One region of the Paenibacillus sp. sptzw28 genome, then DNA from elsewhere that is predicted to be linked to it. Evidence: riboswitches for the same ligand, from Rfam matches in the RefSeq annotation. Region 1 holds a riboswitch; each other region holds the start of a gene.

Region 1 (3,134 bases):
CACGACGGTGAGTGTTGCCGTCCGGCGCAGCAGACGCTGCCACAACGGACGAAGAGCGATACGTACGCCGGCCTGTCTTAAAGCCTCAGAACGTCTGGCAAGAACGAACCAGCTCCATCCGCACAGAGTGAGAAAGATCAGAACCGGGATGCCGGCACCACCCCATTCGAACGGAAACGGCGGCCGGAAGTTGAAAAAGAACGCGGCCAGCCCGCCCCACATCGTCCATTTGAAAGGTGCGGCCAGCGCCGGATTGCTTGCGTGCAGTGTCCATTCGAAAGCTAACCAGTCTCCGGCTGCAGCGCTTGCCTCCAGACGTCGCAGCCGCTGCAGCTTGGGAATGGACAGAGCCCAGACCGCGATGACGGGAAAGATAATTAGCGGTAGGTGCAGCAGCAGCCGGTCGATCCAGAAAAGGGGCTCATAAGCAAGAGAGTAGGCCATGAATATATTCGCTCCCGCAGCAAGAGCGGCGGTTAATGTGACGTATACGGCCCAAGAAAGCAGCTTGCGCGGTCTGCGGCGTGCCGATTCGGCAGCGTCGATGAAAGAAAGGCGGGAAGCTTTTCTTCCCCCGATCCAGGCGAACAAAACCAGAAACAATAGCGAAATCATCTCTAAATTAAAGCTTAAGGTATACATAACCAATCCCCCTGATCGACATTTGCAAGTTTATTGTATCCGGGTTCGCAGGCAGGCGGCACCGTCAAGGGGTGTATCTTTCACCATCCTTAAGTCGGGTTTGCTGACTGGACCCGGGTCGAAGCATATATCTGCCAAGTTAATTTGTGCGGAATAGGGGGTAATAGGGATGGGCTGAGAATGTTCACCAATTGTTCTTTGCAATTGCTTTTTATGAGGAGTATGATTCATCTCATAAGTTGTATTGTTAAATCGCTGAATTCCTGATTGGAAGCGGGGGAACCATCGCGGGAAATTGCTTTTTCCTGCAGGGGTGAATCATGTGTCTTGCACATGTAAGGCGACTCTCACGCCCGAATCCGACAGCTAACCTCGTAAGCGTCAAGAGGGAGGTACCGGTATGCTTTTTTGCGCATGGTTGTTTGTTGATGTTTGAGGAAGCCGTGAGGAGGGATCATATTCCACGGTTATTTGCCGTCCCAATTCTTGAAAGTTTACGTGAATGCGAATCCTGCAGCTAGTCATGTTGTTAAGTTGTGGAGGTAAAAAGTGATGACAACCAACGCTTTAAGACGGCTTTTTCTCGGCCGACCGCTCAAATCAAGCGAGGCGGAAGCCGAAAAGATGCCGATGTGGAAGGCATTGCCGATATTATCTTCCGATGCCCTGTCGTCCGTCGCATATGGAACCGAGCAGATCCTTCTTGAACTCGCGACCGTCGGAGCATTCGCATTTTCCTTTTCTTTACCCGTCGCTCTGGCCATTATTCTATTAATCGGAACTTTAATCTTAAGCTACCGGCAGGTTATTGAGGCCTACCCTCAAGGGGGAGGCGCCTATATGGTGGCAAAAGAGAATCTGGGGATGACATGGGGGCGTTTAGCGGGTGTATCGCTGCTTATTGACTATACTTTAACCGTAGCCGTGTCGATATCCGCCGGAGTTCTGGCTCTTACCTCGGCCTACCCGGCTCTAGCGCCGGATGTGGTTCCGATAGGGATTATATTCATCTGGTTTATGGTATGGATGAACCTGCGGGGAACGTCGGAATCGGGGAGTGTCTTCGCCCTTCCCACTTATTTGTTCATCTTCTGCATGCTGTCGCTCGTCGGAAAAGGCTTGTTCGATTGGATTACCGGCGCAAGCGATATTAACCAGGCCGTTACGTTCCCGACCGCCATTCCAACAGGGTTGACATGGTTTGTATTGCTTAAAGCATTCTCGTCCGGCTGCTCGGCCGTAACGGGAATCGAAGCGATTTCCAATGCCGTGCCGCACTTTCGGACTCCTTCCGCGCAGAATGCGAAGCGGACAATGGTTACGCTCGGATTATTGCTCGCCGTCATTTTCGGCGGGGTAACCGTTGTTGCACTGGCCTATAACATCCAACCCGACCCTACGGGAACGAGTACCGTACTGTCGATGGTAGCGCAAACCGCATTTGGCCGCGGAGGAATGTATCTGCTTATTCAGCTTTCAACGATGCTGATTCTGATACTTGCCGCCAATACCAGCTTCAACGGATTTCCGATCCTGTCCTCGATCATGGCGCAGGATAAGAATTTTCCGCGCATGTTCAGCAACCGCGGAGACCGTCTGGCTTTCAATTACGGCATTATTACATTAGGGCTTCTGTCGACCGGCCTGATTATTATTTTCCAGGGGCAAACCGATCTGCTTATTCCTCTCTATGCCATCGGCGTGTTCTTGTCGTTTACCTTGTCCCAGGTCGGACTTGTATTGAAATGGTACAGGGAACGCAATCATAACTGGGTGAAGAAGCTGATCATTAACGGGTTCGGCGCTCTAGTCACCTTCGTCGTCGTTATCATCTTCAGTATAACGAAGTTCACGGAAGGCGCGTGGCTGGTCGTCATATTGACGCCCGTACTGCTCTATGTTATCACCAAAATAAGCAAGCACTACGAGAATGTAGCGAAGCAGCTGAAGCTGGACATGGACCAGCCCTTAGTGAAAAAAGAAACGGTCGTCATCATACCCGTTGCCGGCATTCATCAAGTTGTAGCATCCACCATCGCGTATGCCAAAACCCTGACGCCGAATATCGCAGCCTTCTATGTAGCTTTCTCCGAGGAGGAGGCCAAGAAGATGGAGGAGAAGTGGGAGCAGTGGGATCCGGGTGTACGGCTGGTCGTATTTGTCTCACGGTATCGCACGATATCCCGGCCGCTTCTTGAGTTTATTGACCGAATTGACAATCATTACGACAAGAATCATGTCATTACCGTGCTGCTCCCGCAATTTATCACTCATAAGTGGTGGCATAAGCTGCTGCATAACCAATCCGCTTTACGGATTCGTTCCCTGCTACTGGCCCGCAAGGATGTTGTCGTCGCCACTGTTCCGTTTCATTTACAAGACTAATGCCCAATAGGAAGGAAGAAGCCCAAGCGGATCCGCTTGGGCTTCTTTTCTCTACTAGCCATTCGGCCTAAGCTGCCAAGCGGCGTAAACAGCCGCTGAATCGGCTC
Region 2 (3,134 bases), 2.6 Mb from region 1:
CAGATTATTTTTTGAGATGATAAGGAACGGTTGTAACGATTACATCTTTCCGATAAAGCAGTGCGGCACGAATGGTAAAGCTTGTTTGGTTATGCAGGATATTGTGCCACCCCTTTTTCGGAATGAATTGCGGAATAATGACAGTGACTTGGTAATTTGATTCTCTGGCCTTCCGCTCTACCGTATCGATAAATTTCATCAGCGGCTGGATAATGCTGCGGTATGGCGAATGCAGAGTTACCAGCCTGACATCAGGCATCCATTTGGACCATTTCTCCTCGAACTTCGCCTCGTCCTCACGCTCGAATGGGATATACACTGCAATGATCTGATCCGCTCCCAGCGATTTGGCGTAATTTGCAGAGTGTTCCACTACATGTGTGATACCGGCTACGGGTAGAATGATGACATTACCTTCTATTGGAACGGCCGGTTCGCATGTGGTAAGCCGAAGCTGTTCGCCGACCGCCTCATAGTGTTTATTAATCCGGTGAAACGCGAGCACGATAAGCGGCAGAAAAATCAGTATCGGCCAAATCTGCGTGAATTTCGTCAAGAAGAATACGAATGTAACCGTCAGGCAAATGAAGGCGCCTGTAGTATTAATGATCAGCTTTGGTACCCATCCGGGGGGCTTTTGCCGAATCCATTTCAGCATCATTCCACTCTGGGACAATGTAAACGGAATAAACACGCCTACGGCGTAGAGCGGGATTAACTGTTCGGTCTGCCCTTTAAATGCTAATATCAGTAAAATGGAAAGAACCCCGAGCATTATAATTCCATTCGAGTAACCCAGTCTATCCCCGCGAACGGCAAACATCCTCGGAATAAACTTATCCTTGGCAAGATTGACTGCCAGTAAAGGGAACGCTGAATAACCGGTATTCGCGGCCAGAATAAGAATCAATGCCGTTGTACCTTGGATAAAGAAATACATGAAAGTCCGGCCAAAAGTTTGTTCGGCGATTTGAGAAACGACTGTGGCTTCCACTATGGGTGTAATGCCGTAATAGTAAGCCAGGAACACGGTGCCGGAGAACAGCAGTGCCAACAATATGCCCATCACTGTTAGTGTTCTGGCCGCATTTTTCGGTGCAGGATCTCTGAAGTTGGGTATTGCATTCGAGATCGCCTCAACACCTGTCAACGCCGAACTCCCGGATGCGAAGGCTCTTAGAAGCAGAAACAGACTGATCCCCATTACAGGTGTCCCGATCGGTGCATGCTGCGCCGCAGAAACTCCGCCGCTGGCGATATTATACAAACCTGCTCCGATTAAAATAAAGAGAGCGAGAACAAACAAGTAAACCGGGTAGGCCAAAATTGAAGCGGATTCCGTCACACCACGAAGATTTAGCAGTGTAATCAGGATAACAAATACAACTGCGATGCCAACAGTATGTTCGTGCAAGGTTGGGAAGGCGGAAGTGATGGCATCTGTTCCTGCGGATACGCTAACGGCCACTGTCAGGATATAATCTACAAGCAGAGAACCGCCAGCGACCAATCCGGGATATTTACCCAGATTTTCTTTGGAAACAACATACGCCCCACCGCCGTGCGGATACGCAAAGATGATTTGTCGATACGACAAAATAAGAGCCACCAACAGGATCAATACACCGATTCCTATCGGAATCGAATACCAGAATGCTGCAATGCTGATCGTAATCAGAACCAGTAGAATCTGTTCCGGTCCGTAAGCTACAGACGACAATGCGTCGGAAGACAAAATGGCAAGCGCCTTGGTTTTGTTTAGCTTCTGTTCCCCTAATTCGTTGGATTTGAGCGGCCTTCCGATCAAGATTCGTTTGAGTGCCACTAACATTCCCGACCACCGCCGCCTGAGAAATAAACTTGCCGCATAATACGTTATCCCTACCCCTTCTTTTAGAAAATCAGTTGTTTTAGATATCCTTACCCTTCCCAAATTTACTGTTTTTTACCACACAAAAAAACCGCAAGGCATCTTACGGCTGTAATAACCCAAGTCGTCTCACCTTCTCCAAAAACGCTTGCGAGGTTAGCTGCCGGATTCGGGCTGTTAGAGTCGCCCTACAGTGCGCACCATACAGCACTGATTCACCCCATGACGTCATATAATGAGCTCCTTCGGTTCCCCCGTTTTCCTCAGAAATTCAGCGAGTTATGAGATGAGACGATTATACCGCTTTGAACAACCACTGTAAAACGGCCAATAAACTCAAAAAGCATCGATTTTATGATGCTTTAACGAATGTATGCGGATACATTATATAATATTGTTCTAGTGGTATGTGAAGGGCAGTATTATCGTTCATTCTCTTAAATTGCCGCACTATTCAGCTATCTCTGCCAGTACAACGTTTCCCGATACGAGTTTCCCCTTAGATAGACTGAATAACATTCAGGGCTTAATAATTGACGGATTCTTCATATCCGCAATACAAAAGTACCAAGTAACACAAAAAAGCCGCGATTTCCGCGACCTTTAATGTTGTATTTTGGTCTTCCGATAGGCTGCTGCGCAATTCCCGGCTTATAACTACTTTTTGTTATTTGGTTAAAAACTTCACCCTTAATAATCACCCATACGTTCGCTCAAAATTAACTCTAACCGCCTCTGCAACAAGAACATCCTGCTCGACTGAACCGCCGCTAACACCAAGTCCGCCAATCAAAAGATGTTGTTGGAGTAACGGAATCCCTCCGCCAAATAATACAATACGATTTCGGTTTGTCGAATGGATGCCGTAAAGGGACCCTCCGGGGCGTGCCATTTTGGCCAAATCTGCAGTCGGCATTTTCATGGCTACCGATGTCCATGCTTTATTGGTTGCTATATCGATGCTTGCCAGTAAAGCATGGTCCATTTTGTAACACGCGGTCAGATTGCCTCCTGCATCTACAACTGAAATCACCATAGGCACGCCAATTCGATGTGCTTCCAGCTCCGCTGACTGAATGATTTCTTTTGCCATCCATAATTGCATTGCAGTCACATTCCGCCAAAGATCGTCATTGCGTTGAATTTATGAGCCGGAATCTTATTTTCCGAAATCACTCTCCATTGGCACTGCATTCTTTGAGTTCACTCCCTCTTTTGTATTACACGCTTAAGACCTTACATTTTTACGATTACCGGAGCCGTT
Region 3 (3,134 bases), 320 kb from region 1:
AATCGATTTTCCTTATGATATGCCTTATGATGTATATCGACCGGGCCTATCATCGAACGATAAAGAAGAGAAACCGCCAATCCTTCTTCTAGGCCAAGATGAACGGTTGTCCGAAATTTCCGAACGATCGGACATAATAAGATCAATAACCGGCCTACACCAAGGGAAATACCACCTGTATTACCCTGAGGAACGACTGCTTGAATCAGCCGGTAAATTGCAGCCGCGGATACTTGAATATTTTGGTTTACTATAGAAGGGAGACAGTTGGAAAAGCATGTTAATCGACACGCATACGCATTTGGATTCGCATAAATTCGACTCAGACCGCGTAGAGGTTATTGAGAGGGCGCGGGCGGCAGGTGTTTATAAACTCATAAATATCGGTTTTAACCGGGAGACGATTCAGACTACGATGGCCCTCGCTGAGCAGTATGATTTCATATATGCCGTAGTAGGCTGGCATCCCGTGGACAGTATTGTTATGCTCCCCGAGGATCTCGAGTGGATAGGGTCGCTTTGCGCGCATAATAAAGTCGTTGGAATTGGCGAGATCGGACTGGATTATCATTGGGACACCTCGCCAAAGGATGTTCAGCAGCGTGTCTTCCGCCAGCAGATACAGCTTGCTCAGCAGAAACGTAAGCCTATCGTCATTCATAACCGCGACGCCCATGAGGATATCGTCAGAATCTTAAGGGAAGAAAACGCGAAAGATGTTGGGGGAGTTATGCACTGTTTCTCGGGAAGCTGGGAAACGGCCAAGCAGTGCCTGGATATGAACTTCTACATTTCGTTCGGTGGACCGGTGACATTCAAAAACGCGCGTATTCCTAAAGAGGTGCTGTCGCGGGTGCCGCTTGACAGGCTGCTCATTGAGACCGATGCTCCGTATTTGGCTCCTCACCCGCACCGTGGAAAGAGGAACGAATCAGCTTTCGTCCGTCTTGTAGCAGAAACTGCAGCGGAAATAACAGGAAAAACATTGGAAGAAATTACTAGAATTACGACCGAAAATGCTTTAAAATGTTTTAGTATTGAGTGAAACATGCTTAGAAATCAAGTATTTGAGACATATACGGTGAAAAAACTAATTTTGATTGGAGTAAATGCTTGATTTTCACTTGATTTTCCTTAAAATTCGTTAAAATCGCTCTTAATCACTTCTTTACAATTTGGCGCAAAAGACGGTATCATTCATCTCAGAGCTTAAAAATTTATATTCCTTTTTCTAAAATAACGCTTAATCTCCGAAATCGGAGAGCGGGGGAACCAAATGTTGAAACAGTTCGTATCATCGAACGGTTTGGACGTTGACTTCTCTAGGGGTGAATTTTGCGGAGGCTGAAAATTGCCGAAAGCAAATAGGGCGACTCTCTCGCCCGAATCCGACAGCTAACCTCGTAAGCGTAATAAGAGAGATCAACCTCGTGCATCTAATCCATGTCCCATTGTCATCTCGGGAAGCCACGAAACAGATCCTCTGTCGTCGGCTTCCTTTTATTTTTGAATATTGCGTAAACTGACGACATAGGGTTTATCATGGAGGTGAGCATAAGGAGGAAAAGGAGTGGCGTGCGTGCACGTCAACTAAACGAATAGTACCGTCAAATGTAATCATGCTTAAACAAGGGCGACGGGGCTATGAAGGAGGACCGAAGAAGTGGGCGCACTCCAGCTTAAGGACACCCATGGTAAACGATCATCCAGCATGTCTATCCCATTGCGATGGAAGCATGAGAACGTGCGTTTAATTGTACTAAGCGCTCTGATCTCAATCGCTATGACTTTCATGTTTCTGGTGTTGTTGTACGGAACGGCTGACAAGCACGTCTCCGTAGTAGTGAACGGACGAGAAACCATTGTCTCTACGAAACAATGGGTCCTTCAACGCCTACTGGATGAACAAGCCATCACGATAGGACAATATGACAAAGTGTCATTACCGCTTAATTCGGCAATTAAGGATGGCGACCGAATCGTCATCAGTAAAGCGGTACCGCTCCACGTGAAGGCTGACGGCAAGGTAAGAACGTTGTACACGACTGAAAGAACCGTTAAGGCGGCGATCGACGGGGCTGATATATCGATACGCGGTCAAGATAAAGTACAGCCTTCCCCGGATGCGGCTGTCGAGCCGAATATGACTGTTACGGTTACCCGGATCGACAAGAAATACTCGGAAAGTTCGTATAAAGTTCCTTTCTCCATTGTGAAGAAGGAAGACCCTAAGCTAGCCCAAGGCAAACAAAAGGTGGTCCAGACCGGCAAAGAAGGAACCGTGGTCAAACGGTTTGAGAATGTTTTTGCCGATGGCGTGCTTGTATCGCAGTCGATGGTTACCAAACTCACACAAGCTTCATCCGTCGATCAAGTCGTTGCAGTCGGAACGAAGAAGCCTGAGCCAAAGGTGACAACGCTCACGGCAAAGACGCCAAGTATCTCAACCCTTACAAAGCGCGGCATTACGTTAAAAACTAAGAAAACGCTGAAGAACGTTACATTGACCGCATATACAGCCGGTGTAGCTTCGACCGGGAAAAGCAAATCGCATCCTCAATATGGAATTACCGCCTCCGGTGCTTACGTCAAGGAAGGTCGGACGATCGCCGTGGATCCGGATGTGATTCCGATCGGATGGTGGGTATATATAGAAGGCATCGGCTTCCGCCGTGCTGAAGACACGGGCAGTGCAATTCAAGGAAATAAGATTGACGTTTATTTCGAAAGTGAATCGTATGCCGAGAAGTTCGGACGGAAGCGGGGCTACACCGTTTACGTGCTTGGGCCGAAGAAGCCGGAATCGGTCTGACCTAAAGAAGCTTCTATAAAGGTTTTAACTCATTCATATCGTATTTTAAACGTAAATATGCCATGATAAGAAGAGGCGCTGCCTCTTCTTTTTGTATGTTTGTCTGAAGGGAATGGATCGATCGGTATGATCAATGAAATTATCGTTGTTGAGGGCAAGGACGATACGGTGGCAATCAAGCGGGCGGTCGATGCCGAGACTATAGAGACTGGCGGCTCGGCGGTCGGCGAGGATGTTCTTAGACGGGTGGAGCTTGCTCAGCAGCGGCGCGGGGTCATTATTTTTACCGATCCTGACCATGCTGGGGAGAGGATCCGCAAAA
Region 4 (3,134 bases), 1.1 Mb from region 1:
GCCATCATCACAGCAGGATCTTGCGCGTGAGAAGGAGGCCAGGGAATCCTCGGCATCCTTCCAGTTATCTCGAAAGCGGAAGCATCATAAAAAACGCCGCCGCGTCCAGGCGATGTCATGGGTATCGCTTCAAAAACGATACCCCGGAACTTTCATCATAGGCGGCCCGCGGAGTGCCCGAAAAGTAGCGCTGACCTTCGATGATGTGCCCGATCCGCGCTATACGCCGCAGGTGCTGGACATACTGGCCCGATATAAAGTGAGAGCCACCTTCTTTGTCGTCGGCTCACGCGCTGCCGCTTATCCGTCGATAGTTCGGCGGATGCGCCGGGAAGGCCACATTATCGGTAATCACTCCCTCAATCACGCGGTTTTTTCACGCATCCCGCTGGGCTCCTTTAAACGTCAAATTGTTCGGACGGATGCGATTCTGCGTCCCCTTGTCGGCTACAGTCCGAAACTAGTCCGGCCTCCCTATGGTGAAATCATGCCCAGCCAGATTGAATGGTTAAAGCAAAACGGGTACATCGTAGTAAATTGGGACGTTGACTCAGTCGACTGGCGCGGTACCGATAGCAGCCATATCCTTGTAAACATCAAGAAGACATTGCAGCCGGGATCCATTATTCTGCAGCATGCCGGCGGGGGAGTCGGCCAGGATTTATCAGGCACGGTAAAAGCCTTACCCAAGCTTATCAAGCTGCTTCGAAGCAAAGGGTACCAGATCGTCACGCTGCCCGATCTTCTAAGCAAGCCGGCTTCGCGCAACAGCAAAGGTTAAAAGCACAAACGGCGTCCCCGAGGGGACGCCGTTTGTGCTGCCGGCTTTCACTTACATGCCTATGTCCATTTATTTGTTTAAAACAAACACTTTGACATATTGGTATCCGAACTGACGCGCCTTTTTCTGCGATTGCGGCAAGAATATATCAATCCTGTCGCCTTTAATCGCGCTCCCCATATCGGTTGCGACCGCTATCATGCCTCCAACCGGTAACCCGTCATGGTTATACCCGGTAATATAAACTTTGCTGCCCATCGGTATCCGCTTGGGGTCAACCGCGATCGTGCCAAGCTTTAATGGGTTCCCGAAATAATCGACCGGTCCCCAGCCATTCTCTGAGGCCGCTGCGGTATAAGCGCTCGCTTTGGCTTGAATGACGTCCGAATAGCTGTACGAACGCCCCTTCACCTGCACGATATCGTTGCCCTCGGCTTTACCGCCCGCTGATTTCTTGATCTTAACTGCCGACTGGCCGGAATCATTCTTTGCCTTAATAGGAGCGCCCGGTATAACGATGGAGAGGCCTTTGTAAATATTGAGCGGATCCACCTTCGGGTTGGCTTTCATCAATCGTTCAAGCTGGACGCCGAAGCGTTTGGATAATTTCCAGAACGTGTCGTTGTCGGACGCTTTATACGCCGCGGCGGCATGTGCCGGACTGGCGTTAATGAGAATAGCAATGCTAAGCGCGGCTGCTGCTGCGCCCTTTTTCCAATTTTTAAACAACGTTTCTTCCTCCTTTTTATTTACGGACCCCCGCTCTGCCGGTGTGACCATTTTTGGCAGGAGCAGGCTCCGTCATCGCCAAACGAACTACCGCTTCGATATGAAAAAATTGCGGTTGATGACGCCCGTTTATGCATGCGGCCTACGAGGTTAGTTGTCGGATTCGGATTGAGGAGATCAACCCTACGCCTTGCGGATTGGCCGCGCAGCGATTCACCCCGAGCGTGAGATCATCCCATTGAATGATCTTCCGCAGGAAATACTCGCTTGTACTTCCTGAAAGTCCCCCGTACGATTAGTTTCGGCTCGCGTAAGAGAATATCACATCATGCCCTGTATTGAAACCGGTAAATACGACCAGCCCACTTATTTACAACGTACAAATGCCGTTTTCGGGGCGAATATAATGTCACTAAAATATGAGCGTACTATGTTTTTCGTTATTCGGGAGGTGGTTCAAACCATGAATGTGGTTATTATGGCAGGCGGCAAGGGTACCAGATTCTGGCCGCGAAGCGTCGACTCAATGCCAAAGCAATTTTTGCCCTTTCACTCCGAACGGACTTTGATTCAGGAGACGGTTAGCCGCTTTCGCAAAATTGTCTCGAGCTCCCGGTTGTATATAATAGCACCCGCCCGCTATCTGCCGCTCCTGGAAGAACAGCTTCCGGAATTCACGCAGGACCAGCTTATATTGGAGCCGGAGCAAAAGGATACGGCAGCCTGCATTGCTCTTGCCGCGTTTCGGTTCCAGCAAAGGGGAGACGACGAGCCGGCGATATTCGTGCCTTCGGATCAGTATATAGCGGAGGAGGAGCCGTTCCTTGCAGCCGTGAGACGTGCCGCGGAAATGGCGAAGAGGCCCGGTGCGATCGTAACGCTCGGGATCGAGCCTACCCGCCCGGAAACCGGATTCGGTTATATGAAGACAAAGGAGCCCGCAGCCGGTGAAGACCTGCCCGATAGCGTTCTCCCTGTTCTTCGCTTCATGGAGAAGCCGACAGCAGAGCGTGCCGAGAAGCTCATTCGCGAACCCGGCACTTACTGGAACAGCGGTATTTTTGTTTGCAAACCCTCAACTCTTGCCCGCCGAATGGAGCAATTCCAGCCGGCGATATGGAACAGCCTTATTGAGCACCCGCTCGATGTATCGGCGGCCTATGCCCTTATGCCGCGGCTTTCCATTGATTTTGCCGTCATGGAACGGGCCGAATCGATGTACTGTATACCGGTACAATGCGGCTGGGACGATATTGGTTCGTGGGCGGTGCTCGGCCGCCACTGGACGCCGGATGCCAATGGGAATGTGAGTAAAGGCAGCGTAACGCTCACGGAAGCAAGCGGTAATACGGTCTTTATTGCCGATAAGCATGCACTGATAATAGGTGTGCATGACCTTATTATCGTATCGACGCCTTCCGGTCTGCTTGTGTGCCCGAAAACAGAAGAATTCCGGCTGAGAATGTGGTTAAAGTAAGCTGTCTCTCACGAGGAAACACAGATCGGAAGCTCGACCGTTGCAGTTGTTCCACGTCCCGGTTCACTTGCAAAACGAATCGTACCATGGTGGGCCTCGATAATACGAAAGCAAATCATTAGACCAAGTCCCGTGCCGGTGCTTTTT

What was found. Region 1 has a riboswitch for cyclic di-AMP ahead of KZ483_RS27955 (APC family permease). Riboswitches for the same ligand answer to the same signal wherever they lie in the genome.
Region 2: linked by a shared signal. The riboswitch ahead of KZ483_RS15245 (APC family permease) and the one ahead of KZ483_RS27955 (APC family permease) in region 1 are both predicted to bind cyclic di-AMP.
Region 3: linked by a shared signal. The riboswitch ahead of KZ483_RS01120 (resuscitation-promoting factor) and the one ahead of KZ483_RS27955 (APC family permease) in region 1 are both predicted to bind cyclic di-AMP.
Region 4: linked by a shared signal. The riboswitch ahead of KZ483_RS22525 (3D domain-containing protein) and the one ahead of KZ483_RS27955 (APC family permease) in region 1 are both predicted to bind cyclic di-AMP.

The regions. Positions count from the first base shown of each region.
Region 1 is NZ_CP080545.1:6,024,196-6,027,329, reverse strand. It holds gene KZ483_RS27960 (multicopper oxidase family protein) at 1-642, opposite strand, end outside; cyclic di-AMP (ydaO/yuaA leader) riboswitch at 886-1,039, shown strand; gene KZ483_RS27955 (APC family permease) at 1,195-3,027, shown strand; gene KZ483_RS27950 (DUF418 domain-containing protein) at 3,024-3,134, opposite strand, start outside.
Region 2 is NZ_CP080545.1:3,397,205-3,400,338, forward strand. It holds gene KZ483_RS15245 (APC family permease) at 5-1,831, opposite strand; cyclic di-AMP (ydaO/yuaA leader) riboswitch at 2,000-2,157, opposite strand; gene KZ483_RS15250 (GlcG/HbpS family heme-binding protein) at 2,568-2,975, opposite strand.
Region 3 is NZ_CP080545.1:243,785-246,918, reverse strand. It holds gene KZ483_RS01130 (HD domain-containing protein) at 1-256, shown strand, start outside; gene KZ483_RS01125 (TatD family hydrolase) at 278-1,045, shown strand; cyclic di-AMP (ydaO/yuaA leader) riboswitch at 1,231-1,426, shown strand; gene KZ483_RS01120 (resuscitation-promoting factor) at 1,664-2,812, shown strand; gene rnmV (ribonuclease M5) at 2,939-3,134, shown strand, end outside.
Region 4 is NZ_CP080545.1:4,913,041-4,916,174, forward strand. It holds gene KZ483_RS22520 (polysaccharide deacetylase family protein) at 1-781, shown strand, start outside; gene KZ483_RS22525 (3D domain-containing protein) at 851-1,510, opposite strand; cyclic di-AMP (ydaO/yuaA leader) riboswitch at 1,635-1,827, opposite strand; gene KZ483_RS22530 (mannose-1-phosphate guanylyltransferase) at 1,974-2,987, shown strand; gene KZ483_RS22535 (PAS domain-containing sensor histidine kinase) at 2,996-3,134, opposite strand, start outside.